4 regions of the Labrys sp. KB_33_2 genome follow, and region 1 is predicted to be linked to each of the others. Evidence: riboswitches for the same ligand, from Rfam matches in the RefSeq annotation. Region 1 holds a riboswitch; each other region holds the start of a gene.

Region 1 (8,076 bases):
CATCAGGGTGATGCCGAGGTCGTCCACCGGCACCGGGCCGAGCACGGTCATGGCGGTGCCGGATCGGATGCCGATCGGCTTGCGTTCGGCGGGACGGGGCTGGAACAGGTGATCCATGCTCAATGGCTCCTCATCGCGCCCTTGAACAGGCGGAAATTGAGCCAGATGGCGATCAGGATGATCGAGCCGGTGACGATAGGAGTCAGGAAGGGTGACATATGCGCCAGCACCAGGCCGTTGGCGATGACCGCCACCGTCAGGGCGCCCAGCACCGTGCCGACAACGGTGCCGCGCCCGCCGAACAGGCTGGTGCCGCCCAGGACCACCGCGGCGATGACGTCGAGCTCGAAACCCTGGCCGGCATTGGAGGAGCCGGAGCCAAGGCGCGCCGCCAGGATGACGCCGGCCGCGGCGGCCGCCATGCTGGAGAGGATATAGACACACAGCACCACGAAGCGGGTGTTGATGCCGGAGCGCCGGACAGCCTCGGCATTGGCGCCGACGCCGGTGACATAGCGGCCGAAGGGCGTCCGGTTGAAGACGAGGAAGGCGATCACCAGCACCACGAGGGCGATCAGGGCGGGCACGGGCACGCCGAGGAACCAGGCGCGCCCGATCGCAGTGAAGGGGCTCTGGGCCTCGACCGGGATCGAATAGCCGGCGGTGATCAGGAGAGCGAGGCCTCGGATCACCGACAGGCCCGCCAGGGTGACGATGAAGGCGGGAATGCGTTCATAGGCGATGAAGAAGCCCTGTATGGCGCCGATCACGCCGCCCATTGCCAGCATCAGCACGATGACGAGGGGCCAGGGAATCCCGGCCTGCAGCGAGGCCGCCGACAGAGTCGCCGCGAGCGCCAGCACCGAGCCGACCGAAAGATCGATGCCGCCCGTCGTGATCACGAAGGTCATTGCGGCCGCCACGATCAGCAGCGGTGCCGACTGGCGCACGATGTTGAGCAGGTTGGGGGTGGTGAGGAAGGCGTCGGTCCAGATCGAGAAGACCAGGCAGACGAAGATGAAGAACAGGGCGATCGAAATGATGCTGCCATTCGCCATCGCCTTGTCGCGCCAGCGCGCCTTGTGGACGCGGGGGCGATGGGCGGGGGTGGTGGATGAGGCCGTCATGCGCGGGCTCCGTTGTCCTGGGGAGAGCCGTTCTTTTGGGCGGCGCCGGCGGAGCGGGCGTTGAATTTGCGGCCGACGATGAGGTTGACCACCTCTTCGATATTGGTGTCCTCGATCCGGCGCTCGGCGACGTTGCGACCCTCATACATCACCTGGATGCGGTCGCAGACGAGGAAGAGGTCCTGCAGGCGGTGGGTGATCAGGATGACGCTGACGCCGCGGGCGCTGACGGTGCGGATCAGTTCGAGCACCGCCTCGACTTCGGCGACGGCCAGGGCGGCCGTAGGCTCGTCCATGATCAGCACGGAGGGATTGAAGGAAGCGGCGCGGCCGATGGCGATCGACTGGCGCTGGCCACCGGAGAGGTTCTCGACCTTCAGCCTGGTATCGGCGATGACGATGCCGAGCTTGTCGAGCATGTCGCGGGCCTGGTCGTGCATGCGGCGCTGGTCGAGGAAGGGAACGCCGAGGATGCGGTGCCTGGGCTCGCGGCCGAGGAAGAGATTGCCGGCGACATCGACGCTGTCGCACAGCGACAGGTCCTGATAGACCATCTCCACCCGCGCCGCGCGGGCATCGGCAGGGGAGGCGAAGGACTGCACCTTGCCGTCGATCTCGATCGCGCCGGTGTCGGGGATCACGGCGCCCGAAAGCACCTTGCTCAGGGTCGATTTACCGGCGCCATTGTCGCCGACCAGTCCCAGCACCTCGCCGGGCCTGAGCATCAGCGATACGTCGTCCAGGGTCTGGATCGTGTTGTATCGCTTGGAGATACCGGTCATCTTGACGCGGTAGGGTTCGCCACTGTCCATCATGGTTCCGCCTGGCAATGAGATGCCCCGCCCGCGGCTCGAAGAGCAGCGGGCCTGGGCCCAACTATGCGTGGGGGGCCTGTCAGCCCGTTACTTGAACATGCCCCGGAACTTGTCGACGTTCTCCTTGGTCACGATCGTCACGGGAACGTTGATGATCGGCTCGACCTTCTCGCCCTTCTTGAGCTTGGCCAGGGCTTCCACCGCGGCCTTGCCCTCGCCGGCCGGATCCTGCTGGATCACGCCGGTGACCCAGCCCTGGTCGATGCCTTCGATGGCCTGCTTGGTCAGGTCCCAGCCGAAGACCTTGACGCCTTCGGTGCGCCCCTGGCTGGTCACGGCGGACACGGTGCCGAGAAGGGCCGGTTCGCCGGTGGCATAGAGCGTGGTCATGTCGGAATTGGCCGTCATCAGGTTCTCGGCCGCGCTCAGCGCCACGTCCTGCACGTTCTGGCCGTCGACGGTGTCGAGGAAGGTGACCTTGAGGCCGCTGGCCGTCACCGCCTTCTTGAAGCCATCCAGCCGCTGGTTCTGGATGTAGGAATTGAGAGCGCCGACCACGCCGATCTTGGCGGTGCCATCCAGCTTGGACTTGACGTAGTCGGCGTAGAACTTGCCGATGTCCTCGCCGGCCTTGAGATTATCCACGCCGACGAAGGAGACATTGTCGCCGTCGGGGATCTGGGCATCGATGGCGATGACGGGGATGCCGGCCTTCTTGGCGGAGGTGATGGCGGGCTTCACGCCGTTGACGTCGATGGCGATCAGGATGATGCCGTCGACCTTCTGGGTGATGTAGTTCTCGATCGCATCGTTCTGGGCGCTCGGAACATTGTTGGCGTTGAAGATGACGAGCTTGGCGCCGGCCGCCTTGGCGGCGGCCTCAGCGCCTTCGTTGATTTGGTTGAAGAACAGGGCCTGCTGGTTGATGGTGACCAGGGCGAAGGTGTCGGCCAAAGCGGACACCGATCCTAGGGACAGCGCCAGGGCTGCCGCTGCCGAGCAGCCGGCGAGATATTTTGAAAGCCGCATTTCAGTTCCCTTCATGGATGGCCCGTGCCGGGCTCATTCTCAGTTCTGACATCAGCATCATTCAAGAGACTTGAATTCATGTCAAGTTACTTGAATGGCGGTCTCGGGGATTCTTGAAACGCCGACGGCGTGAGGCGTTAGAAGGTGGCAGGCGTGTTGACCCAGAAGATGCTCGCGCGCTCCGTTCCGGTGTTGCGGTACCAATGAGGCAATTCCGACTTGAACACGAAGGTATCGCCGGCAGAGAGCTTGAAGGTACGCTCACCGACCATCAGCTCCACGGTTCCGGTCAGCACATAGCCGACTTCCTCGCCCTGGTGCTGGATCGGCCCGGCGCTCTCGCCGCCGGCCTCGATGTGGTGGATGTTGCATTGGAGGAGATGACCGGGCGAATAGGGGATCACCCGTTCCAGCGAGATGCCCTCGCCCCGGCGGAGCGGGTCCAGCGAGATCAGGGGGCGCGAGCCGGCGCGAAAGACGATACCCTCTTCGCTATCCGATTCCTCGAACATCCAGCCGATATTGGTGCCGAGGACCTCCACGAGGCGATGCAGCATGGGCAGGGAAGGGGAGGCCTTGCCGTTCTCGATCTTGGACAGCAGGCTTTCCGAACAGTCCGCGGCCGTCGCCAGGGCCTTCAGCGTCAGCCCCCTTGTCTGCCGGGCCAGGCGAAGGCGGGTGCCGAGCCGCACGGGATTGGCCTGTTCCAGGGGATCGGGGTGATCGCCGGCGCGTCGTTTGAGGTCGATCTTGTTCATTGCGCGATTGCCAGGATGCTTCATTGCCCGAAAGCCTAGCCGACGATTCTAGGCCACAAGCCTGCACCCTGTCCACTTCGCCGCCGGCCGCTCGGCATCAGCGTCCCAAACGGCTGGGCAGTCGGCACCTCCCATGCTACATCCGCAAGACCTTCGGTGCCCGCTTGCGGGAGAATCGGGAACGCGGTTTGAAGCCGCGACGTGCCCAACGCTGTAAGGGGGACTATCCGGGCAGGTTTCAGGCCACTCGCTCTGCGGGGAAGGCGTCCGGATGGGTGGATCCCGAGTCAGAAGACCGGCCGGAGGCGATAGATCGGCGCGCGTGGACGGCGCGGCGATTGCCATCGCAAGGGGAATGACGATGGACCCATCCACGGGAGCGCTTGCGCCCTCCGGGCCGTTTTCACCGGCCGAACGCGACGCCGTCTATCGCGCCATCTTCACCAGGCGGGACGTCCGCAGCCAATTCAGTCCGCAGCCCGTTCCGGACGATGTCCTCGCGCGCATCCTCGTGGCCGGGCATCATGCGCCGTCGGTCGGCTTCATGCAGCCCTGGAGTTTCCTGGTGCTGCGGTGCCCTGAGGCCCGGGGCAAGGTGCAGGCCCTCTTCGAGGAGGCCAATGCGGAAGCGTTGGCGATGTTTCCGCCGCAGAAGCAGGCGCAATACCGCTCGCTGAAGCTTGCCGGCATCCTCGATTCCCCGGTCAATCTGTGCATCACCTGCGATCCAGACCGCGCCGGCCCCGTGGTGCTCGGCCGCACCCATGACATGGCCATGGACCGCTACTCCACTGTCTGCGCGGTGCAGAACATCTGGCTGGCGGCACGGGCCGAGGGCGTTGGGGTCGGTTGGGTCAGCATCGTCGATCCCGTGCGCCTGCGTGCGGCACTGGGCATTCCCGAGCGCGTAATTCCGGTCGCCTATCTGTGCCTTGGTTATGTGCACGAAGCCTATGCCCGGCCGGAGCTGGAAGTGAAGGGCTGGCGCCAGCGCCTGCCGCCGGAGGCCGTGCTGAGCTTCGACGCCTGGGACGGCCAGCGGCCCGACCATCCCTTGCTCGCCGCCATGCGGACGGCTATGGGGAATGCTGGTTGATAGAGCAAAGCGCAAAGACGCTTTGGGGTGGCCGGCGCAGATGCGCGCCGTCTCGATCGGGTGGCACGGCCGATGGATTTCCTGCGTAAGAATGCGATCTGGATTATCGCACTGCTGATTACCAGCCTGGTCTTGCTGGAGGGGCCGAGGGCGATCCTGATCGGGGCATTCGTGGCCGCCCTCGTCGGTCTGTTCTGGCTGTTGCGCGGCAAGGCCCGCAAGCCGGCGGCGGGCCGCCGCCTCGAGACCGTGCCGAAAGTTGTCCCCCTTCCGCTCGACCGGGGTTCCGACACGGTTCGGCCGCAGGCGCTCGAGCGCGCCTCTCTCAAGACCATCGATGATCCGAGGCTCGCGGCCGTCGTCCTGATGATCCAGCTTGTCCGCACCAATGGCTTGCTGACCCGGGCCGAGCGGGACACGATCCTCGCTCTTATGGCCGATCCACTCGGGATCGGCGATCGCGAGCATGTCTATGAGCAGGCCTTGCAATTGACGGATCGCGGTCGGGTGTTCACGCCGGTCGCCGAGGAATTGGCGCCCCTTCTGCGGGCGCGCCTGTCCCTGCCGGAGCGCCAACAGCTTATCGATATGCTGGGCGAGGTCGCCAATGCCTATGGCGAGGCCAGCGATTTGCAGCGCGAGGCGATCGTTCGCCTGAAGAGACGCCTGCTTGCGCCGGATGCCGCGGCCGGGCGCCCGCTCAATTGAAATAGAAGGCGTAGCTCGCGACGTCGCCGCCGAAGATACTGGTCGCCTGGCCCCAGGCCTCTGCATCCATCACCTTGCCATTGTCGAGGAAAGGCAAGGCGCCTGGGCCGGTGATCCACAGCACCAGGTCGAAATTGCCGGGCTGCTCGAAGACCCTGGCGAGATTGACGCCCTTGGTGAAACGCCAATGCGGCATCAGCAGCTTGCCGTCCAGCACCTGCTCGACCTGGCCGAGCAGCGCAAGCCATGAGTCGATACGCTCCTGCGTTACGTCGAGGGAGGGCAGGACGCCGCTCTTCTGCCGCGGGCCGGGCAGCCATTCGTGATCGTCGTCGGTCTCCTTGCCGATCAGCGCCCAGGTCTCACGGTTGAGCCGGATTACCGTCTTGATATGGTCGCGCACCTCCAGCCACATCGCCTTGTCGGCCACCGGCCAGTCGATCGTATGCACCAGGCTGATCAGATCGGCGATAGCGTCGGTGTCACGCTTGCTCGTGCCGAACAGGGTCATGCCCAATCCGTCGCCACCATCGCCGCCATTGGCCTTGGCAAGGCCGCTGACGGCATGTGGAAACAGGCTGCCGAAGCCCGCGTCCCAGCTGCGCGACATGTCGTGCGACAACAGGGTCTTGGTCAGGGCCATCAGGAAATTGCAGTAGCCACGCAGCCATTTGGCGTCGGCAGTGTCGAAGGCGACGATGAAGGGCTTGGGCTTGCCGGCATCGTCGATGTCGGAAATGGCTGCTCCGATATGGTCGCGCTCGTCGATGATGCCGTCGCCGTTCCAGTCGAAGCGGGTGACGGAAAGATCGACCGTCAGCTTGGCGGGGCTGTCGCCGACCTCAGCCAGGGTCTGGTCGGCCTTTTCGAGATCGGCCAGGAACGTGGCGAGGATGCCGCGAAAGTCCTTATAGGTGATGGGCTGCGGATCGGGATTGGTGCTGAAGACGGTGCCCGAGAGGCCGAGCACCCGCATCGCCGGCATTTCGGTGGCGAAGCCATATTTGTAGAGGGCCTGCGACAAATGTTCGAGCGCCCGCGCCGTGCGCACCATGCCGAGGCCGAGCCTGGCGTCGGCATTGCTGCTGGCCTTGGTGGCGAGGGCCAGCATCTGTTCGTCCGCTTCGCTGATACGCCCCTGGCCGAGATAGCTCTGGAACAGGGCCGAGGCCGGGCTGTCGGCCCTGGCCGGTGCGAAGGAGAACACCACCGTCATCGTGACGGCCGCGGCCCATGTCAGCAAATAGCGCATCGTCATTCCCGGATCGGCAGGGCGCATACCGGGAATCGGATGCCGCCCGCCTGAAAGATCGTTGGATTAGCAGAGGCCGCGAGCGCCGCAACGGCTTCGCGGCCCGAGTCTAAGAGGAGGGAACTTTTCTAGGCACGAGGTCTCAATCGAACACATTCGCGACGGAGCCGGTCAAATCGATTCCGTCCTTGAGCAGGCGCAGGCGATAGGCCGCGATCGAATAGACCCCGATCAGCCACGCATACATCAGGGGCAAAATCAGCAGCATCATGATCAAAGCCGCGATGCCGCCGCCGGGACCGAATATGCGAGCCAGGACATTCACGACCACGAGATAAGCGAGCCAGATCACCCAGGTGAGGAGCATCATGCCGAAAAGAGGCCAGCGGTATCCGGCGCTGAGATAGCGGCTGCGGCGGAGCGCGCGGATTGGCCCCACATCCTCGTTGATGCAGATGACGAAGGAAAGAAGGTAGGGAAAGACCAGGAAGAGACCAAGAATGCCGATGATCAACGCAGCGACGATGAGGAAGCCGGGCGGAGCGCCAATGCCAAGGAACACAAGGCTGATCAAAGCGGCGATGAGGTAGAACGCGATGTAGGCAAGAATATAGATCAGCAATAAACCGAAGACGGGCAGGAATCTCCTGGCGCCGGCCAAGCAGGCTGCCATGAAAGGTTTGGCGGGATCGGCGTAACGATCATGAAGCAAGCGGATCATCGCGCAATAGAAGGCGAGCGACAGGAAGCCCGCCGCCAGGAGCAGCAGGTAGAATAAGGCGATGTTCCTTTGGATCGCCAATTGGGCCGCCAACCGGTCACCGCTCAATGCCGCCCAGAAAAACGAGCCGAGCAAGCCGAAGAAAATGGCGAACACCGCGAGCTGGAGCAGGAACACCCAGCCATAATTCCTCAGGCTGACGCTGAAGGCATCGGCGATGATCTGTCCGATGCCTAGAGGCTTGCTTCCTGGCTGGTCGGATGACGGCGAGACGACGGACATGAGAGTTCCTTTGCTCATGATCAATTCCGGAGCGCACTCGCGCCAGCCTATACGAGCAAGGCGCCAACACAATTCAATAGAAGTGAGTATGCATTTCGGCAGGCTGGGGGCCCTGACGCAAGCTATCCTAGCGGCTCCGATGGAGAAACAGAGTCCCGTACGTTACATCCAGGTGTCGTGGACAAGGAGTAGTCGACTACACCCCCATATCAACCAAGCGGGGGCGCGGCTCGCCAATACGTAGGGTTATTCTCGCGAGAATGACAATGTTCTGTGCTCTGATCTGGC
Region 2 (8,076 bases), on a different contig from region 1:
TGGTGATCAGGTTCCAGGCGAGCTCGATCGCGCGATCCTTGAAATAATCGCCGAAAGAAAAGTTGCCGAGCATCTCGAAGAAGGTGTGATGCCGTGCCGTGTAGCCGACATTGTCGAGATCATTGTGCTTGCCGCCGGCGCGCACGCATTTCTGCGAGGTCGCGGCACGCGAATAGGAGCGCTTCTCGATGCCGGTGAAGACGTTCTTGAACTGCACCATGCCGGCATTGGTGAACATCAAGGTCGGATCGTTGCGTGGCACCAGCGGCGAAGACGCCACGGCTTCATGGCCGTTCCGCACGAAATAGTCGAGGAAGGTGGATCGGATCTCGTTGACGCCGCTCATGTCCAATTTGCCTATTTGGCCCAAATGCCTGTTTTGGCTGGTCCCTTCCTTTCGGCATGGCCAGCAACATGGTGGTGGGGCGTTGTAGCGGGGCTGTTTCGGCCTGTCGAGGCGCGCATACATGAAAAACCCGACTGCCGGGAGCGACAGACGGGTTATTCGGTGTGAATTGGCTCTGCTTAGGCCAGACGTGAGAAGCCGGTCGAGGCCGACCTCATTCGCCCTCGGCTTCGGACGGGTCGATATTGTCGAGGATACGCTCGGCAATCAGGCCGGCATTCTGGCGAATCTGGCCCTCGATCTTATCCGCCACATCCGGATTGTCCTTGAGGAACTGCTTGGCGTTCTCACGGCCCTGGCCGAGACGCTGGCTCTCATAGCTGAACCAGGCGCCTGATTTTTCGACCACGCCGGCCTTGACGCCGAGGTCGACCAATTCGCCCACCTTCGAGATGCCTTCGCCATACATGATGTCGAATTCGATCTGCTTGAAGGGCGGCGCCACCTTGTTCTTGACGACCTTCACGCGGGTCTGGTTGCCGACCACCTCTTCCCTGTCCTTGATCGCGCCGATACGGCGAATGTCGAGGCGGACCGAGGCATAGAATTTCAGGGCGTTGCCGCCCGTGGTGGTTTCCGGGCTGCCATACATCACGCCGATCTTCATGCGGATCTGGTTGATGAAGATGACCATCGAGTTGGAACGCCCGATCGAGGCCGTCAGCTTGCGCAGCGCCTGGCTCATCAGGCGGGCCTGCAGGCCGGGCTGCACATCGCCCATTTCGCCTTCGATTTCGGCCTTGGGCGTCAGCGCCGCCACGGAATCGATGACGATGACGTCGATCGCCCCCGAGCGCACCAGCGTGTCGCAGATTTCAAGGGCCTGTTCGCCGGTATCGGGCTGCGAGATCAGCAATTCGTCGAGATTGACGCCCAGCTTGCGGGCATAGACCGGATCGAGCGCGTGTTCGGCGTCGATGAAGGCGCAAACGCCGCCTCTCCTCTGGGCCTCGGCGACGCTGTGCAGCGCCAGCGTGGTCTTGCCGGAGGATTCCGGCCCGTAGATCTCGATGACGCGCCCCTTGGGCAGGCCGCCGACACCGAGCGCAATATCGAGACCAAGGGAGCCGGTGGAGATCGCCTCCACCTCCATCGTCTTGGAACCCTTGCCGAGCCGCATGATCGAGCCCTTGCCGAAAGCGCGTTCGATCTGTGATAGGGCGGCGTCGAGCGCCTTCGTCTTGTCCATGGAGCTTCCTTCGACCAAGCGCAGCTGCGTCTGACTCATATGCCCGTTTCCCTATCAAGCACGAACGGATTCGTCATCCGAACCAATCGTTTTCAACACTGGGCTTGCATCTTGTCGCAATTCAAAGCCCCGTGGCGGTATGTACCCATTTTGTTCTCATTCATGCAAGTTCTATTTTTGTTCTCATCGTTCTTATTTAACAGAAGCTGACTGCTCGGTGCAGGCCGACCTTCGATAAATCATCATACCATTGCACCATCGGGCTTGCGCCCGAAGCCCATCCCCGTCCACACTCACCGTCGGCAGGATGCGCCGGCAACCCGCGTCGGAAATGCGGGACAGGAAACGGGACGATTGCAATGACGAATGCGCAGGAAAGCGTCGGCTTCATCGGGGTCGGCTATATGGGCCATGGCATGGCCAAGAACATCGTGGAGAAGGGCTACGCCCTGACGGTGATGGGCCACCGCAACCGGGCGCCGGTGGAGGATCTCGTGGCCCGCGGCGCCAAGGAGGCCAAGACCCCGCGCGAGGTGGGCGCCGCTTCCAGCATCGTCTTCCTCTGCGTCACCGGTTCGCGACAGGTGGAAGCGCTGGTACACGGTCCCGATGGGCTGAAGGCCGGCCTGAAGCCGGGGGCCGTCGTCGTCGACTGCTCGACCTCCGATCCCAATTCCACCCTCGCCCTCGCGGCCGAACTCGCCGAAGCCGGCATCGATTACGCCGATGCGCCGCTCGGCCGCACGCCGAAGGAAGCCTGGGAAGGCACGCTCGATACCATGGTCGGCGCAAGCGACGCCCTGTTCGAGCGCCTCAAGCCGGTGATATCAACCTGGGCCGGACGCATCGTGCATATCGGCGGCACGGGCGACGGTCACCGCATGAAGCTGCTCAATAATTTCCTGTCGTTGGGCTATGCCGCCCTCTATGCCGAGGCCCTCGCTTTGTCGCAGAAGGTCGGCATCACACCCAAGCGCTTCGACAGCGTCATCCGCGGCGGCCGCATGGATTGCGGTTTCTACCAGACCTTTTCGCGCTGGGTCCTGGAGGGCGACAAGGATGCCCACAAATTCACCATCGCCAACGCCTACAAGGATCTAAGCTATCTGGAGGCGATGGCCAGTGCGGCAGGATTGGTCAATCCGATCGGCAATGCCGTGAAGAACTCGTTCGGCGTGGCGATGGCCGCCGGTGGCGCGCAGCGCTACGTGCCGATGCTAACCGACTATATCGGCAGCCTGAACGGCACCGATCTTACCCCGGCCAATCAGAACTGACCGGGCGCCGAATACAGGAACGCCGCGCCCAGGAGAGCGCAGCGTCCATGCTTCTTCCTCTATAGGCCGGATCAGAAGGTGCGGCGCAGACGCACACCTGCACCGACAGCGTCGACCGTCTTGGTGTTCGCGCCCTCCGCGTCCTTGTTCTGGTACCAGACTTCAGCGCCGGCAATGAAGCCCTTGACGATGGTGTAGTTCACCTGGCCGCCGATGACGTAATATTTGAAATTGTCGCTGACGTTGGTCGCCACGCGCGGCGCATCAAAGTCCAGGTAACCACCAAACAGCACGGCCTGCAGTTGCTTGGTAACGTTCAGGCCAGCCTCGGCCTGCACGGCAAAGCCCTTGGCGCTGTCGAGATCATATGGCGCGCCGTTGGTCGGATAGGCATCCCAGCCCCCGATACCCAGAAGCGAGGACCCATTCGGGTTGGAAGCAGCGCCGACACCGAGATAGCGCGTCGCACCATCGGCATAACTGGCTTCGACGGCCACATAGCCGCCTTCCAGAACCGGAATGTTCACATTGCCGCCGAAGCCGATCGAGTAGCCCCATTTGTCACCGTAATTCGACACGGCGGAGCGATTCTGGTGAAGAGCGCCCATGATCTGCAGGCGGCCCCAACCGTTCTTGTTGTCGTCATAGCCGATCACGCCGACGATGTCGGGCACCTGCGAACCGCCGAGGCCGCGAATGTTGGCATTGCCGGTATTGCCGAAGGTTGTGGTGTTGGCACGATGATCGCGGCCATCTTCGATCGACAGGGTGGCGTAGGCCTTGTCGAATTGAGCCGTATAGCTGATCAGGTTACGCCGGCCCTGCTCGCCGAAATAAGGGGCGAAAAACTCGGCCTGATAATTGGGATCGTAGAAGGCGTAAGGCGACCAGGCGTAACCGGCCGTCAATCCGCCAAACTGCAGATAGGCCTGACGCACCTGGAAGGTGTCGTGCGTGGCCGCACCCGCATTCGATTCAGCCTGGAGTTCGAAGAAGGAGCGCAGCATGCCCCAGTCGGTCTGGGTACGGGCATCGAAGCGGATGCGGGCATTGGTTCGAAACTGCGTCTGGCTGATGTTGCGCTTGCCCGTCGCATTGCTGGGCGCCTGCGCATACCAATAGTCGGCCCGGATCTGGCCACTGATCTTGAGGCAGGTATCGGTGCCCGGAATGTAGAAGAAGCCCGGACCGAATGCCGTACAGACCTTCACATATTCAACGGCTTCGCCCTTGCTCATGGGCAAGTCCGCAGCAGAAGCTGCGACGATGCTGAGAAATCCAGCGCCAGCGCCGAGTAAAATTGCACGAATAGACATGGAAATACCCCGATCTTATAAGATAGCCCTCAATCAGGGCCGCTCTCTTCGAAAAGCTGGCAAACCAATATTCAGCCAATCGAAGAGGCGCGGTCGTTGTGCACCGCGATATCGAAGCTTTCCTCCCAGGCGAGACATTACACAATGTTAAGGTAAGTCATCGTTCTGACACAAAAGGGCTTTGTCCATGACAGTTGCGATTTTGCAACAACACGCAGAACGTGCATGAAAAAGGCCCCTCCCTTTTCAGGAAGAGGCCTCGCCGAAAAGCAGGGTGAGCGAACTCAACCCAGATTGAGTTCCTTGAAGAAATCATTGCCCTTGTCGTCGATGACGATAAAGGCCGGGAAGTCCTCGACCTCGATGCGCCAGACCGCTTCCATGCCGAGCTCGGGATATTCGAGCACCTCGACCTTCTTGATGCAGTCCTGGGCGAGGCGCGCGGCGGGGCCACCGATCGAACCGAGATAGAAGCCGCCATGCTTGGCGCAGGCCTCGCGGACCTGGGCGGAACGGTTGCCCTTGGCCAGCATCACCATCGAGCCGCCGGCCGCTTGGAACTGGTCGACATAGGCGTCCATCCGGCCCGCCGTGGTGGGGCCGAAGGAGCCCGAGGCATAGCCGGCGGGTGTCTTGGCCGGGCCGGCATAGTAGACAGGATGGTTCTTGAGATAATCGGGCATCCCCCCACCCGCTTCCAGGCGCTCGCGCAGCTTGGCATGGGCAAGGTCGCGGGCCACGATGATGGTGCCGGTCAGCGACACGCGCGTCTTTACCGGATGGCGCGACAGGGTTTCCAGGATGTCAGACATCGGCTGGTTGAGGTCGATCTTCACCACCGCCCCGCCAAGCTTGCTCTCATCGATCTCCGGCAGGAAGCGCGCCGGATTGTGCTCGAGCTCCTCGAGGAAGACACCCTCGCGGGTGATCTTGCCCATGGCCTGGCGATCGGCCGAGCAGGAAACGCCAAGGCCGATCGGCAGGCTGGCGCCATGGCGCGGCAGGCGGATGACACGGACGTCGTGGCAGAAATACTTGCCGCCGAACTGGGCGCCGACCCCGAGCGACTGGGTGAGCTTGTGCACTTCTTTCTCGAGCTCGAGGTCGCGGAAGGCATGGCCGAGTTCGGAGCCCTCGGTGGGCAGGCTGTCGAGATAGCGCGCCGAAGCGAGTTTCACGGCCTTCAACGTGATTTCGGCAGAGGTACCGCCGATCACCACCGCCAGATGATAAGGCGGGCAGGCTGCCGTACCGAGCGTGAGGATCTTCTCCTTCAGGAAAGCGATCAGGCGGTCCTTGGACAGGATGGAGGGTGTGGCCTGATAAAGGAAGGTCTTGTTGGCCGAGCCGCCGCCCTTGGCAACGAAGAGGAACTTGTAGGCCTCCTCCCCTTCCGCGGAAATGTCGATCTGGGCCGGCAGATTGGTCTTGGTGTTCTTCTCCTCGAACATTGACAGCGGTGCGAGCTGCGAATAGCGCAGATTCTTCTTCTCATAGGCATCGCGGATGCCCTGGGCGATGGCGCCCTCGTCCTCACCTTCCGTCCAGACTTTGCGGCCCTTCTTGGCCATCACGATGGCCGTGCCGGTGTCCTGGCACATCGGCAGCACGCCACCGGCGGCGATGTTGGCGTTCTTGAGGAGGTCATAGGCGACGAAGCGGTCATTGTCCGTCGCCTCGGGATCTTCCAGAATGTTGCGCAATTGCTGGAGATGGCCGGGGCGCAAGAGATGATTGATGTCCATGAAGGCCTGCTCGGCCAGAAGCCGCAACGCCTCGCCATCCACCTGCAGAATCTCGCTGCCTCCGAGCTTTTCGACCCGCACGCCCTCGCTGGTCAGCTTGCGGTAGGGCGTCTCGTCCGCTCCCAGGGGGAACAGGGGAACGTGGGGATAGCGGGAATTGGCAGCGGAATCGGCAGGCATGGAGAGGATCTCCGAACAGAGCGTTTTGCGATTTGACGGCTTCGGCAAGAATCGCAAAGACGCGTCAAAACAAGGAGCTAGAGCAAACAAGCGTTTCCGTCTAAACGCGCTTTGCTCCAGGGCTGGCAGAGGTGGCGCAGGGGTGCCACCGGTTTGGCCCTGATTTAGTCGTTTTTCTCACCGCTGCCTATGATCAATTGGAATCGTTCCATGCTGAAGCCCCCTCGGCCTTTCGTGCACGGCCAGACGAGGCACTCAGGCAGGCGCCGCCATCGACACCGGGCTTGTGGTTGCGATTGAAGCCGAGCAAAGGCCGCCGCGAGGTCGCGATCCAAGGGCAACCTATGATCGCATGGCATGCCTATATAAACATGTCTTTATGTCGACCTTGACTTTCACGACGTCTTGTCGTTTGCTTGCCCAGTCGAGGTTCTTCCATTCTCGCAATGGAAGCTAAGAGGGAAGCCGGTGCGATGCCGGCGCTGCCCCCGCAACTGTAGACGGCGAGAACTTGCCTCATCATGCCACTGCCTGCCCTGCGCAGGTGGGAAGGCAGGCAAGCTCGGTGAGCCGTGAGCCAGGAGACCTGCCCCGACGAATGTAAACGTCCTCGGGCGGGGTGTCCCGGTGGTTGCTTGACCAAGTCAATGTCCTTGGCCGCGTCAGGCGCTCCCGTACGGCCTTTGCCCCCAGTTCTTCATGGGGTCTGCCGATGTTCAAGCTTCAAACTGCCATCATGCGTGAAGGTGCAGTCGATCCGACTGCTCGACGACGAATGCGTTGCGGCGTGCCCTAACGGTACGCCGCTCCCTCCTCGATCCGATCCATTCACCACGAACCGGGACCTATCGGTCACCGGCCGGAGACGCGCATGTCCATTCCCATTTCGACGCTCGGCACGCCACGCATCGGCCCACGTCGCGAACTCAAGACGGCCCTCGAAGCCCACTGGGCCGGAAGGCAGAACGAGACCGCCTTGCTCGCAACGGCAGCCCAGTTGCGCGCGAGCAACTGGGCTCGACAGAGCCTGCTCGGCGTTACCCATATCCCGTCCAATGACTTTTCGCTCTACGATCAGGTTCTCGATATGAGCGCCGTGGTCGGTGCCATCCCCTCTCAATATGGCTGGGAGGGTGGCTCCGTCCCGCTTTCGACCTATTTCGCCATGGCGCGCGGCAGGCGGGGCCATGACGATCGTGGCCATGAGGGCTGCTGCCATGGCGGCGGCGGTGTCCCCGCTCTCGAGATGACCAAATGGTTCGACACCAACTATCACTACATGGTTCCCGAATTTCGCCGCGGCCAGGCCTTCGAACTCGCTTCGGCCAAGCCCATTGACGAATTCAGGGAGGCCGTAGCGCTCGGCTTCCACACGCACCCCGTGCTCATCGGCCCGGTGACCTATCTGCTGCTCGGCAAGAGCAAGGACGAGGGCCTGGATCCGCTCACCCTGCTGCCAGGCCTCTTGCCCGTCTATGCCGAGATCCTGCACAGGTTGGCCGCGGCCGGCGCGGACTGGGTGCAGTTCGACGAACCCTGTCTCGTGCTCGATCTCGACGAGAACGCGCGGGCCGCCCTGCGCCATGCCTATGGCGTCCTTTCCAGCACGGTCTCCGATCTGAAGATCATGATCGCGACCTATTTCGGCGGCCTCGGCTACAATCTCGACCTGGCACTCGACCTGCCCAGCGCCGGCCTGCATCTCGACCTGGTGCGGGCGCCAAGCCAGCTCGGGCAGGCGGTCGCACGAGCCAGCGCCGACAAGGTGCTATCGCTGGGCGTGATCGACGGGCGCAATGTCTGGCGGAGCGACCTGACTGCCCTTCTTGATCGGATCGAGCCGGCGGTTGCAGCCCTCGGCCCCCACCGCGTCGTCCTCGCTCCGAGCTGTTCCCTGTTCCACGTTCCCTACGATGTCGAGGCCGAGAGCGCGTTCGATCCTGAACTCCGGAGCTGGCTGGCC
Region 3 (8,076 bases), 250 kb from region 1:
CCGGCAGCAGATGCATCAGCCCTCCAGCGTCTTGCGGATGCCGGCCTGGTCGATACCCTTCTCGCCGATGATGACGAGGCGGCTCGAACGGGTTTCCTCCGGCGCCCAGGCGCGGTCGAAATGCTGCGAGAAACGGGCGCCGACGCCCTGGACCAAGAGGCGCATCGGCTTGCCGTCGACAGCGACGAAGCCCTTGATGCGCAGGATATCATGTTCCTCGGCCGCCGCCTTCAGCTTGTCCACCAGGGCATCGGCATCGAGAATGGCGGGCAGGTCGACGATGAAGGTATCGAAGTCGTCGTGGTCGTGCTCGGCCTCGTGGTCGTGGTGGGAGGGACGCGCCTCCAGATCGTTCTCGGCCGCGGCCCCGAGGCCGAGCAGCACGGCGGCATCGATGCGGCCCTCGGAGGTGCGCACCACCTTGACGGCGCGCGGCACCGTCTTCTCGATGTCCTTCTCCACGCTGTCGGCTTCGCCGGCGGAAAGGAGATCGGCCTTGTTGAGCACGACGAGGTCGGCGCAGAGGAGCTGGTCCTCATAGACCTCCTCGAGCGGATTGTCGTGGTCGAGGGAGGCGTCGCCCTCGGCCTGGCGCTTGAGCTCTTCCGGATCATCGGCAAAGCGTCCGGCCGCAACCGCGGCGCCGTCGACCACGGCGATGACGCCGTCGACGGTGACACGCGAACGGATCGCCGGCCAGTTGAAGGCCTTGACCAGCGGCTTGGGCAGAGCGAGGCCAGAGGTCTCGATCACGATATGCTCGGGCGGGTTGGGGCGCGACAGCAACATTTCCAGCGCCGGCACGAAATCATCCGCCACGGTGCAGCAGATGCAGCCATTGGCGAGTTCGACGATGGCGTCTTCCGGGCAGCTCTCGATGCCGCAGGACTTCAGGATATCGCCGTCGACGCCGACATCGCCGAACTCGTTGACGATCAGCGCCAGCCTGCGGCCATTGGCGGTGGCCAGCAGATTGCGGATCAGCGTTGTCTTGCCGGCTCCGAGAAAGCCGGTGACGATGGTGCAGGGAACTTTGGTGTGCGCGTTCATTCGGCGGCGTCCTTGAGTGTTGGCATGGGTGGGATGCGCGCGATCATGCTGCGCTTGAAGACTTCAGGACGGCCGCGCCAGGGCATCAGGCCGTCGGTGGAATGGGCCAGCAGGCTGACGCCGGTGAGGACGTCGGGGCCGCTCTCGGCACTGAGATCACCGAAGACATAGGTCCAGGTACCTTCGGCCGTGAGCGCCACCGTGCAGGAACGCTTGCAATTGCCCAGACATTCGACCGGCTGCAACTCGACGCCTTCAGGCAGCATGCCGGCGAGCGCATCGCGCAGCCGTGCCCCCTGGCGCGGCGCGTCGGGATCGTCGCCCTCGCGCCTGCAGGTCACGCAGACGAGCAGCCGAACTGGAAGAGGTGTTTGTGGCATCGGCCCTGTTCATCGCCGCCGAAGCGGATGGAGGGCGCGGGACCGACGGCGAGGCCGACGATCGTCCGGGAAAACGGAACCGGCCTCCGAGGCGCCCCGCCCGGACCGGTGACAAGGTTGCGAACGGCAGGTCTCCTGGCTCGCAGCTCATCGCCCCCCGCCGCCTTCCCGGTTACCCAGTGGCCTCGAGGCGGGGCGCTCGCCGCTTACAGTTGCGGGGGCAGCCGCGGCTTTGGCATCCAAGGCAGCCATCGACTGGCCGCTCTTCATCCGCACCGCATTCCCTCTTCTCTCATAACGAGAGACCGATCGTGGCTGACATAAGGGGTGTGCGGACGGGCTTGTCAATGTTCCCGCTTCCAAAGCACGCGCAAAATCCGGCATAAAGGGCGGCGACGTCGCCACACCAACGAGGTTGCCATGCCCGAAGAGAAGCTGCCGCCGATACCGTCATCCGAGCCGCAGAAGATCGACGTCATCTTCCGTGGCGGTTCGGTGACGGCCATCGGCGTCGTGCTCGCCTTCTCGCTGGGCTTTCTCAACAACTGGGCATCGCAGCCAGGAACCTGGATCCCGGAAGACCTGGCCGCCGTCTTTCTCATCGGGGGCGGCATCATCTTCCAAGTCTGGGCGCTGGCCGGCATGCTCTCGGTCAAATCACTGGAGGCGCCAGTCTATCGCCGCATCGTGCGCACCTTCATGATCGGCCTCATCCTCGTCTCGGTCGGCGTCCTCGTCGCCATCGCCGGCGACGCGCTCGGCTATAGCCGGATCTGGTTCAAGCAATAGGCCGGGGGCCCCTTCGCAACTGGCGGCCACATTTCTCGACCGTTTCCAGACTGCACAAACTCTCACGTCTGCGTTACCCGTCACCCCGCCGCCATGATTGCCGCCACAATTCTGCCTTCCCGCAATCGCCCACCAGAAGGCCGACGCCGATGGGCCCGGCACTTCTGCCCGGCATCAGCCGCTGGAAGGCCTGCCCATGGTTGCCATCACCGTCAATTCGACCGTCCACCGGCTCGACATCGAGCCCGAGACCCCTCTGCTCTGGGTCCTGCGCGATGAACTCGGCCTCACCGGCACCAAGTTCGGCTGCGGCATCGCCCAATGCGGCGCTTGCACCGTCCATGTGAACGGCGCCGCCATCCGTTCCTGCCAGACCCAGATCGGTGACGTCGACGGCGCCACCATCACCACGATCGAAGGCCTGTCGGCGGACGGCAAGCATCCGGTCCAGCAGGCCTGGCTCGCCGAGGACGTGCCGCAATGCGGCTATTGCCAGTCGGGCCAGATCATGGCCGCCGTCGCCTTCCTGAAGGATACGCCCACCCCCACCGACGCGGATATCGACAACGGCATCACCAATATCTGCCGTTGCGGCACCTATCCGCGCATTCGCGCCGCCATCCATCGCGCCGCCGAACTGATGAAGGGATGAGGCCATGAACGCGATCGACCGCACGTCCACCGCGCTGAGCCGGCGCAGCTTTCTCGCCATCGGCTTCTCTGCCGCCGGCGGCCTGATGATCGGCGGGTTCATCCCCGCTGCATCACAGGCCCTTGATATCGCCGACCAACCCTGGGGCGGTGCTTCCACCGACGGCGAGATCAATGCCTGGATCCTGATCGAGCCCGACGACACCGTGATCATCCGCGTGGCGCAATCGGAAATGGGCGAAGGCATCTTCACGGCCCTGCCGATGATCGTCGCCGAGGAACTCGGTTGCGACTGGGCCAAGGTGAAGCCCGAATACGCCTCGGCCAACCGGAATTTGCGCGAGAACACCGTCTACAAGCGCATGGGTACCGGCGGTTCGGGCGCCGTGCGCCGCTCGCGCGAATTCCTGCAGGCAGCCGGCGCCAATGCCCGCGAAAGGCTGGTGCAGGCTGCTGCCTCGCGCTGGCAGGTGGCGGCCGAAAGCTGCAGCGTCGATGCCGGCAAGGTGCTGCATCAGGCCAGCAATCGCAGCCTGCGCTTTGGCGAGCTGGCCGGCGAGGCTGCCAAGGTCACGCTGACGAGGGAGCCGGCCATCAAGACGCCCGAACAGTTCACGCTGATCGGCAAGCCGCTGGCGCGTCTGGATACGCCGCCCAAGCTGACGGGGGCGGCGCAATTCGGCATCGATATCCGCCTGCCTGACATGGTCTATGCCGCCGTGGTGACCTGTCCCGTCTTCGGCGGCCGCGTGAAATCCCATGACGAAGCCGCCATCAAGGGGCGCCGCGGCATCCTGGCGGTGGTGCCGATCGAGGGCGGCCTCGCCGTGGTGGCCGACCGGTTCTGGCGCGCCAAGGAAGCGGCACTCGCCTTGCCCGTGATATGGGAAGAAGGCTCGGCCGCCGATACGGACAGCAAGGGTTTTGATGCCGACTATGTCGCAGCCCTCGACGGCCCCGCCGTCACGGCGCGCAAGGAAGGCGATGTCGACGCCGCCCTCGCTCGCGGCAAGCGTGTCGACGCCCTCTACCAGGCGCCGCATCTGGCCCATGCGCCGATGGAACCGCTCAACTGCACCGCCCATGTCCATGACGGCAAGGTCGAGGTCTGGATGGGCACGCAGAATCCCGACATGGCGCTCCAGCTCGCCGCCAAGGCGGCCGGTGTCGCGCCCTCCGAGGTGGAGATTCACAATTGCTTCCTCGGCGGCGGCTTCGGCCGGCGCGCCGTCAACGACGAACTCGTGCAGGCCGTGACGGTGTCGAAGGCGGTGGGCAAGCCGGTGAAGCTGGTGTGGACGCGCGAGGAGGACATGCGCCACGACCGCTATCGCCCGCAGGCCGCCATCCGCTTCCAGGCGTCCCTCGGTGACGACGGCCTGCCGGCCGCAATCCATGTCCGCACAGCCGTGGGTTCCATCCAGCGTTCGCTCGGCTGGGGCAAGGTGGAGAACGGGGTCGAACCTTCCGCGGTCGAGGGCCTTGCCAACATGCCCTACCGCTCCGGCGCGGCCCAGGTCGACTGCATCCTCAAGAACACCCATGTGCCGGTGATGTTCTGGCGTTCGGTCGGCTCGTCGCAGAATGCCTTCGCCCTGGAGAGCTTCATCGACGAACTCGCGCTGGCCGCCGGCCAGGATCCGTATCGCTTCAGGCGCAAGCTCCTCGAGGGCAAGCCTGATTTTCTCGCCGTGCTCGATAGGCTGGCTCAGAAGAGCGATTGGGGCAAGCCGCTGCCCAAGGGCCAGGGGCGCGGCATCGCCATCCATGAATCCTTCGGCACCATCGTCGGCGAGGTCGTCGAGCTCGCCGTCAGCCCGCAGGGTGAGGTGAAGGTTCAGCGCGTGGTAGCAGCCGTCGATTGCGGCCATGTCGTCAATCCGCTCACCGTGGAGATGCAGATCGAGAGCGCGGTGATCTATGGCCTCTCGGCCGCCCTGTTCGGCGAGATCACCATCGAGAAGGGCGCGGTGGTGCAGGGCAATTTCGACGACTACCAGGTCGCCCGCCTTGCCGATACGCCTGTCATCGAGACCCATCTTGTGCTCAGCGGCGGCAAGAAATGGGGCGGGATCGGTGAGCCCGGCACGCCGCCGATCGCCCCGGCGGTCTGCAATGCGATCTTCGCCGCTACCGGCAAGCGCATCCGCAGCCTGCCGGTTAGGAACACCGACCTGAAATGGGGACCGGTGTGAGCTTGTTCGGAGCGCGGACTTCCAGTCCGCATCTTGGAAACCTCGCGCTTGCGGTAGAGGAAGATGCGGACTGGAAGTCCGCGCTCCACTTGCCTTCCTGCCCAAGACCCGGCAGGAAGGCTCCATGTCCCAGCCTCGACTCACCCTGGTCCTCGGCGGCGCGCGTTCCGGCAAGAGCCGGCATGCGGAGAACCTGATATCGGCCCATCCCGCCCCCTGGACCTATATCGCCACCGCCGAGACCTTCGACGACGAGATGCGGGCCCGTATCGGCGAGCATCAGGCCCGGCGCGACGCCAATTGGCGCACGGTCGATGCCCCTCTCGCCCTACCCGGAGCACTCGCGGCAACGCAGGGCCCCGTGCTGGTCGACTGCCTGACGCTCTGGCTCACCAACCTCATGCTCGGCGGCCACGACCTCAAATCCGCCTTCCTCCGGCTTCAGGAGAGTCTCGGGGCGACGTCCGGCCCGGTGGTGATGGTCTCCAACGAGGTCGGTCTTTCCATCGTGCCTGACAACGCCCTGGGCCGCGCCTTCCGCGACGAGCAGGGCCGGCTCAATCAACAGATCGCAGCCCTCGCCGACCAGGTGATCTTCATGGTGGCAGGCCTGCCGATGGTGGTGAAGTGATTGGATGCTGACATGACCGACGATGCCGCGCGCCACAAGGCGAAGATGGAAAAGCGCAAGGCGGTGCAGGACGCCGAGGTCGCCTCCAAGACCATCACCGAAAAGGGCCTCTTGATCGTCAATACCGGTCCCGGCAAAGGCAAGTCCACAGCCGCCTTCGGCCTGATCATGCGCGCGCTCGGCCATGGCTGGCAGATCGGCGTGGTGCAGTTCATCAAGGGCGCCTGGTCGACCGGCGAGCGCAAGGCGCTGGAACGCTTCGAGGATCTGGTGACCTGGAAGAGCATGGGCGAGGGCTTCACCTGGGAGACCCAGGACCGCGAGCGCGACGTCGCCGCCGCCGGCCGCGCCTGGGAGGCGGCCAAGGCGATGCTGGCAGACCCCGCCATTCGCCTCGTCGTGCTCGACGAGATCAACATCGCGCTACGCTACGACTATCTCGACCTCACCGAGGTCGTCGAGACCCTGAAGGCACGCCGGCCGGACCTGCATGTCGTCGTCACCGGCCGCAACGCCAAGCCGGAGCTGATCGAGGCCGCCGACCTGGTGACGGAGATGACTCTGGTGAAGCATCATTTCGCCGCCGGGGTGAAGGCCCAGCAAGGCATCGAGTTTTAATGATTCGATACGATACTTGTCATCCCCGGCAAGGCCGCAGGCCTTGGGAAGGGGATCCAGGGGTTGCAGGCAGCGCTTTTAGGCCCCTGGATCCCTTTCCCCTCACGTTCACAAGCAAGCTTGTAAACGCTCGGCCGGGAATGACAGCCGGCTCCAGCGTCTTCATCGTTAGCAGAGCCTCGCAATCCTCATGATCCAACAGCATCCCGAGCGCTCGGCGCTGGTCGCCATCCTTTGCGTCGCCGGCGCGGCCCTGATCTTTGCCGTGCTAGCCGGCCTGGTCACGCAGGGAGGCACGGAAGCCTTCGATCGCGCCATTCTCCTGATGATGCGCAATCCCGCTGATCTCACCGATCCGCTCGGGCCGGGCTGGCTCGAGGAAATGATGCGCGATTTCACCGGCCTGGGCGGCGTCGGCGTGCTGACGCTGACCACCCTGGTCGTAGCGGGTTTTCTTGCGCTTTCGGGATCGCCGCGCAGTGCCGTCTTCGTCATCCTCGCCATCGGCAGCGGCATTCTGATGAGCTCGCTCTTGAAATACGGCTTCGACCGGCCGAGGCCGGACCTGGTGGCGCATGGGTCCAGGGTCTACACGTCGAGCTTTCCCAGCGGCCATTCGTTCATGTCCGCCACCGTCTATTTCACGCTCGGCATCATGCTGGCCCGCAGCTTTCCCTCGGGAGCCCTGTCGATCTACATCATGGTGGTGTGCACGCTGCTGACCTTCGTGGTCGGCATCAGCCGCGTCTATCTCGGGGTGCACTGGCCCACCGACGTGATCGCCGGCTGGGTGATCGGCGCCGGCTGGGCCCTGTTCTGCTCGCTCCTGGCGCAGCGTCTGTCGGGACATTGATCAGCCAGACTTCGCCGGCGGCGCATAGACTTCGATGGCGTGGCGCCGGAGCTTGAAATGCGCCGGCGTCCAGGTGGTAAGCTCGCCGTCGGTGTTGACCGGGCGCGGCCGGTTGGTGCGGATCACCAGTTCGGTGGTAGCGAAGGCCCGCACATCGTCCCACTGGCCATGGGTACCCTTGCGCAGGCTCGGCAGCAGCTTGAGCAGGCGCCACCAATGATCGACCTCCAGGCTGTAGAAATCCAGCTTGCCGTCGTCTGCCGTGGCGGTTTGCTCGACGCTCATGCCGCCACCGTAATATTTGCCGTTGCCGACCGAGACCTGCAGGGTCTTGATCCTCTCGGTGTGGCCGTCATGGTCGAGATAGGCGGTGAAAAGCTGCGAGCGCGCCAAGAGCCGGGCCGCCACGATGCCATAGCCGAGCTTGCCGAACATCTTCTTGGCCTTCTCGGAGAGCTCGGCGGCAAGGTCGGCACTGAAGCCGATGCTGGCCACGTTGAAATAGAGCTGGCCATTGACTTCGCCCAGGTCCATGGGTCTGGGCTGCCCCGATACGATGAGCTCGGCAGCTTGCACAGGATCGGCCGGGATCTCGACCGTGCGGGCGAAATCGTTGGCGGTGCCGAGCGGCAGCACACCCAGCGGCAGGCCCGCCTCCATCAGCCCCCGGGCGGCGGCGTTGAGGCTGCCGTCGCCACCACCGACGATGACGAGGTCGCATTCCTCCCGGCGCCGCAGGATCACGTCGGCGATCTTCTCATCCCCTTCCGGGCTCGCCTCGAGGAGATCGATGCCGCCCGTCTCCAGCACCTTGCGGATCGCATCGGTGCCCTTGCCGCCATTGCGCGCGTTGGGATTGACGATGAAAAGGGCACGCCTGCCCTGTCGTGAATCAACCATACTCTTCCC
Region 4 (5,286 bases), on a different contig from region 1:
GCTCTCGTCGCGCAGGATGTACTGATACTGCTCGGCGATCCCCACCATCTTGTTGCGCCGGCCGAGCGAGAGGATCTGGGCAAAGCCGGTATAGAACCACATGCCCTCGAAGATGACGTAGAAGGCGACGAGATCGCGCAGGAAGGCCTGGTCGGCGTCCGGCGTGCCGGTCTTGAAATCGGGATCGTCGAGATGCTGGGTATGCTTGAGCGCCCAGGCCGCCTTGTCGGTGATCGAGGGTATCTCGCGATACATATTGAAGAGTTCGCCCTCGTCGAGCCCGAGGCTCTCGACGATATATTGGAAGGTGTGAGTGTGTACGGCCTCCTCGAAAGCTTGGCGCAACAGATATTGCCGGCATTCGGGGTTGGTGAGGTGGCGGTAGATCGCCAGGACGATATTGTTGGCGACCAGGCTCTCGGAGGCGGCGAAGAAGCCGAGATTGCGCTTGAGCATGCGCCGCTCGTCCTGCGTCAGGCCGTCCTTGGACTTCCACAGCGCGATGTCCGCCTGCATCGATACCTCGGTCGGCATCCAATGGTTGTTGCAGCCGGCGAGATATTTCTCCCAGGCCCATTTGTATTTGAGCGGCAGGAGCTGGTTTACGTCGGCGCGGGCATTGATCATCCGTTTCTCGTCGACCGTGACACGGCCGCCCTCGCGGTCGATCGCGCCGAGGCCGGTCGCATCCGCCGTGCTCTGTGGCAGGGGAAGCTGGGCTGCGGGCGAGGTGGGTTCGGACCAGTCGAGCATCGTCATCGTTTTCTTATCCTCAGAGCGTTTTCCAGAAAAGTTGATAGACTTTTCGCTTAAGAAAACGCGTCAAAACAAAGAGTTGGAGAGCAAGGCGCGAAAGGGAAAAATCGCACCTCGTTCTCGGCTCACTGGCACGCTTCGCAGTCGGGGTCGTGGATGGAGCAGGCCTTGCCCCACGCTTCCGACTGCAGTGTTTCCGGCTGAGTCTCGATCAGGATCGGCGCGGCCGCGTGCGGCACCGTGGCAGAGACGGCGTTGAGCTTGCCGTCGGTGCCCTTCAGCGTCGATTTCTCGACATGGGTGGCCGACTGCGAGCGCAGGTAATAGGTCGTCTTCAGGCCACGCTTCCAGGCCAGGCGGTAGAGCGTATCGAGCTTCTTGCCGGAGGGATTGGCGATATAGAGGTTGAGCGACTGGGCCTGGTCGATCCACTTCTGCCGGCGCGCCGCGGCTTCGATCAGCCAGGCGGTGTCGATCTCGAAAGCGGTGGCGTAAAGCGCTTTCAGCTCTTCGGGGATGCGATCGATCTGGCCGAGAGAGCCGTCGAAATATTTGAGATCGGAGATCATGACCTCGTCCCACAAGCCCCGTGCCTTGAGATCGTGGACCAGGGCCGAGGTCACCACCGTGAAATCGCCCGACATGTTCGATTTCACGAAGAGGTTCTGATAGGCCGGCTCGATTGACTGGGACACGCCGCAGATGTTGGAGATCGTCGCCGTCGGCGCGATCGCCATGGTGTTGGAATTGCGCATGCCGACGGTCTTCACCCGCTCGCGCAGGGCGTCCCAGGGCAGGGTCGTGCCGGTGTCGAAGGCCGCGTTGTCGCGCGTCTCGGCCAGCAGGCCGACCGAGTCGATCGGCAGGACGCCCTGCGACCACAGCGAGCCATCGAAACTGGGGTAGCGACCGCGCTCGGCCGCCAGGTCTGTTGAGGCCGAGATGGCATGGAAGGACACGGCTTCCATGCTCTCGTCGGCAAAGCACACGGCGGCTTCGGAGGCATAGGGCAGGCGCAGGGCCTGCAGGGCATCCTGGAAGCCCATGATGCCGAGACCGACGGGCCGGTGCTTGATGTTGGAACGCCGTGCCTCGGGAATGGTGTAGAAATTGATGTCGATGACGTTGTCGAGCATGCGCATCGCCGTCGTCACCGTCGCCTTGAGCTTGTCGAACATCAGGCCGTCGGCGTCGACATGGGCAGCGAGGTTGACCGAGCCGAGATTGCACACGGCAACCTCGTCATGGGAGGTGTTCAGCGTAATTTCGGTGCACAGGTTCGAGGAATGTACCACGCCGACGTGACGCTGGGGCGAGCGGATGTTGCAGGGGTCCTTGAAGGTGATCCAGGGATGCCCGGTCTCGAACAGCATGGTCAGCATCTTGCGCCAGAGATCGATGGCCCGGATCTGCCTGAAGACGCGGAGCTCGCCGCGCGCGGCGCGTGCCTCATGCGCCTCATAGGCGACCTTGAAGGCGGGACCGTAGAGGTCGTGCAGGTCCGGCGTTTCGTCCGGTGAGAACAGGGTCCAGGGGCCATCCTGTTCCACACGTTCCATGAACAGATCCGGCACCCAGTTGGCGGTGTTCATGTCATGGGTGCGGCGGCGGTCGTCACCGGTGTTCTTGCGAAGATCGAGGAATTCCTCGATGTCGACATGCCAGGTCTCCAGATAGGCGCAGACCGCGCCCTTGCGCTTGCCGCCCTGATTGACGGCGATTGCGGTATCGTTGGCGACCTTGAGGAAGGGCACCACGCCCTGGCTTTCGCCGTTGGTGCCTTTGATATGGGCGCCGAGCCCACGCACATTGCTCCAGTCATTGCCGAGGCCACCGGAATATTTGGCGAGCAGCGCATTGTCCTTCACCGCCTTGAAGATACCTTCGAGGTCGTCGGACACGGTGGTCAGGAAGCAGGAGGAGAGCTGGGCGCGCAGCGTTCCCGAATTGAACAAAGTCGGCGTCGAGGCCATGAAGTCGAAGGAGGAGAGAAGATTGTAGAATTCGATCGCCCGCGCCTCCCGGTCGATCTCGCGCAAGGCCAGGCCCATGGCCACGCGCATGAAAAAGGCCTGCGACAGCTCAAAACGCGTGCCGCGCACATGCAGGAAATAGCGGTCATAAAGTGTCTGCAGGCCGAGATAGTCGAACTTGAGATCGCGTTCGGGCTTGAGGGCAGCGGCAAGGCGGGCGAGGTCGAAGCGGCCGAGCTCCGGGTCGAGCAGTTCGTTGGCGATGCCGACGCGGATATAGTCATGGAAATACTCGGCGTAGCGGGTCGCCATCTCGGCCTGCGTCGCCTGGTCGGGACGGCCTCCGACGAAGCTGAGCGCCTCGCGGCGCAGCTTGTCGTTGAGCAGCCGGGCGCTGACCTTGGCGTAATCAGGTTCGGTCTCGATCAGGGTGCGGGCGGCAAGGATCGGCGCGATCGCCAGTTCGTCCTGGCTGATGCCGTCATAGAGATTGCGTTGCGTCTCGTTCAGCACGGTCTCTGCATCGGTGTCGGCAAGACCTGCGCAGGCTTCGCGCACCAGGGCGGTGAGGCGCGCGTGGTCGAGCGGTAGCAAGGAGCCCTCCGCCGTCTTCATCCGCAGGGCAGGGGCGATGGCGGTCCGTGCCTCTGTCTCGGTTGCTCGTTCCAGGGCGCGCTCTTGGGCGTGCTGTTCGCGATAGAGCACATAGGCACGCGCCACCTTGTGGTGTTCGCCGCGCATCAAGGCGAGTTCCACCTGGTCCTGGATGTCCTCGATATGGAAGGTTCGGCCCGCATCGGCACGGCGGGTCAGGCCGGCAACGATCTGGGCCGTGAGTTCGGCGACAATGTCATGCACCCGGCGCGAAGCAGCGGCCGAATTGCCCTCGACGGCGAGAAAGGCCTTGGTCAGGGCCACCGAAATCTTGGAGGCATCGAAAGGCGTGACGGCGCCGTTGCGGCGAATGACCTGATAGCCCGGTTCCGAGGCCGGCTTCGCCCTGTCGGCGCCGGCAGCCGGAAAAGGCGTCTTTGTGGTCGTGGCAGTTTCGAGATCGAAAGACATTCGGCAAACCCCAAAATGTTGGAGGCTTGGGCCGAAGGAACGCGTTCCGCGTCGGCGCAGGCATATGCGCCACGAGCAAAGCGATCCGTCGGGGCACCCCGCCCGAGGAAACGATAACCAGCCACAGGCAGGTCTCCTGGCTCGCGGGTCGTTGCGAACTGTCTGCCTTCCCGGCGAAGGGCGGGTTGAACCCGCCTTCCGGCCAGTGGCACAGCGACAGCCCGCTCTCCGCTTACAGTTGCGGGGGCAGCCCCGGCTTTGCCCTAGAGCGTCTTGTGTTTTGAAAGCGTCGCTTCAAATCGCAAAGACGCGTCGAACAAAAAGTTCGAGGAAAAGTGCGTTTTCACCAAACGCGCTTTGCTCTCGGGCTCACCGGATTCCCTCTTAGCCTCGGACAGCGAATCCGAGGACCTGTGGATACAGCATCTAGTATGCCTGGGTGTCTCTATGTCAATACATGGTGTATGATGCCCTTTTTTTCAACGGGGACAAGGCGTGCCGGAGGACGAAATTTGTCCCCCGGCAGGTTTTTCACGCGGACGCCGCCACTCTCGCTGGAGCGGTCTCTTCACGAAGTTTGCGGGCGGCGGCAACCATGTTGACGAGGGCCGGGCGGACCTCGTCCCAGCTGCGGGTTTTCAGGCCGCAATCGGGGTTGACCCAGAGCTGATCGCCGGCGATCCGCTCGCGTGCCTTGGCAAGGAGGTCGCGCATCTCCGCCACGGTGGGGCAGCGGGGAGAGTGGATGTCATAGACGCCCGGCCCGATCTCGTTGGGGTAGCGATAGGCCCGGAACGCATCGAGAAGTTCCATTTTGGACCGAGCAGTCTCGATCGAGATCACGTCTGCATCCAGGCCTCCAACGGCATGGATGATGTCGTTGAACTCCGAGTAGCACATATGGGTGTGGATCTGCGTGGCATCGTCGACGCCTGAGGCGGCGAGGCGGAAACAGGCGACCGCCCAGGTCAGATAGGCCTCCTTTTCGGCGTGTCTGAGCGGCAGGCCTTCGCGAATGGCCGGCTCGTCGATCTGGATGATGCGGATGCCGGCCCGTTCCAGATCGCCGACCTCGTCGCGCAAGGCGAGGGCGATCTGCCGGCAGACCTGCTCGCGCTCGAGGTCGTCCCGCACGAAGGACCATTGCAGCATGGTGACCGGTCCGGTCAGCATGCCCTTGACAGGACGCTTGGTCAGGGATTGTGCGAAGCGTGCCCATTCCACCGTCATGGCCCGGGGACGCGAGACATCGCCATAGATGATCGGCGGGCGCACGCAGCGCGAGCCGTAGCTCTGGACCCAGCCATGCTGGGTAAAGGCATAGCCGGCCAGTTGCTCGCCGAAATACTGCACCATGTCGTTGCGCTCGAATTCGCCATGCACGAGAACGTCGAGGCCGATCTCTTCCTGCCAAGTGATCGCCTGGGTGGTTTCCTGTCGCAGAAAACGCTGATAGTCGGCGTCGTCGATCCAGCCCTTTGCGTGGTCAGCG

The links. A riboswitch is a leader RNA that binds a small molecule or an ion and turns the genes downstream of it on or off. The one in region 1 is predicted to bind cobalamin.
Region 2: linked by a shared signal. The riboswitch ahead of metE (5-methyltetrahydropteroyltriglutamate--homocysteine S-methyltransferase) and the one ahead of bluB (5,6-dimethylbenzimidazole synthase) in region 1 are both predicted to bind cobalamin.
Region 3: linked by a shared signal. The riboswitch ahead of AB4037_RS00530 (DUF1636 family protein) and the one ahead of bluB (5,6-dimethylbenzimidazole synthase) in region 1 are both predicted to bind cobalamin.
Region 4: linked by a shared signal. The riboswitch ahead of AB4037_RS25945 (ribonucleoside-diphosphate reductase subunit alpha) and the one ahead of bluB (5,6-dimethylbenzimidazole synthase) in region 1 are both predicted to bind cobalamin.

Annotation. Positions count from the first base shown of each region.
Region 1 is NZ_JBFREW010000001.1:354,490-362,565, forward strand. It holds gene AB4037_RS01710 (phosphotriesterase family protein) at 1-117, opposite strand, end outside; gene AB4037_RS01715 (ABC transporter permease) at 120-1,127, opposite strand; gene AB4037_RS01720 (ATP-binding cassette domain-containing protein) at 1,124-1,942, opposite strand; gene AB4037_RS01725 (ABC transporter substrate-binding protein) at 2,030-2,971, opposite strand; gene AB4037_RS01730 (cupin domain-containing protein) at 3,109-3,729, opposite strand; cobalamin riboswitch at 3,867-4,047, shown strand; gene bluB (5,6-dimethylbenzimidazole synthase) at 4,091-4,825, shown strand; gene AB4037_RS01740 (TerB family tellurite resistance protein) at 4,853-5,533, shown strand; gene AB4037_RS01745 (hypothetical protein) at 5,526-6,791, opposite strand; gene AB4037_RS01750 (DUF975 family protein) at 6,928-7,806, opposite strand.
Region 2 is NZ_JBFREW010000016.1:72,615-80,690, reverse strand. It holds gene alaS (alanine--tRNA ligase) at 1-346, opposite strand, end outside; gene recA (recombinase RecA) at 561-1,634, opposite strand; gene AB4037_RS25965 (NAD(P)-dependent oxidoreductase) at 1,955-2,872, shown strand; gene AB4037_RS25960 (porin) at 2,944-4,110, opposite strand; gene AB4037_RS25955 (fumarate hydratase) at 4,473-6,113, opposite strand; cobalamin riboswitch at 6,524-6,721, shown strand; gene metE (5-methyltetrahydropteroyltriglutamate--homocysteine S-methyltransferase) at 6,985-8,076, shown strand, end outside.
Region 3 is NZ_JBFREW010000001.1:103,740-111,815, reverse strand. It holds gene cobN (cobaltochelatase subunit CobN) at 1-16, opposite strand, end outside; gene cobW (cobalamin biosynthesis protein CobW) at 16-1,050, opposite strand; gene AB4037_RS00530 (DUF1636 family protein) at 1,047-1,430, opposite strand; cobalamin riboswitch at 1,539-1,755, opposite strand; gene AB4037_RS00525 (hypothetical protein) at 1,851-2,219, shown strand; gene AB4037_RS00520 ((2Fe-2S)-binding protein) at 2,416-2,871, shown strand; gene AB4037_RS00515 (molybdopterin cofactor-binding domain-containing protein) at 2,876-5,065, shown strand; gene cobU (bifunctional adenosylcobinamide kinase/adenosylcobinamide-phosphate guanylyltransferase) at 5,190-5,696, shown strand; gene cobO (cob(I)yrinic acid a,c-diamide adenosyltransferase) at 5,709-6,314, shown strand; gene AB4037_RS00500 (phosphatase PAP2 family protein) at 6,505-7,167, shown strand; gene AB4037_RS00495 (lipid kinase) at 7,168-8,067, opposite strand.
Region 4 is NZ_JBFREW010000016.1:67,033-72,318, forward strand. It holds gene AB4037_RS25940 (ribonucleotide-diphosphate reductase subunit beta) at 1-753, opposite strand, end outside; gene AB4037_RS25945 (ribonucleoside-diphosphate reductase subunit alpha) at 882-3,794, opposite strand; cobalamin riboswitch at 3,904-4,224, opposite strand; gene metE (5-methyltetrahydropteroyltriglutamate--homocysteine S-methyltransferase) at 4,326-5,286, opposite strand, start outside.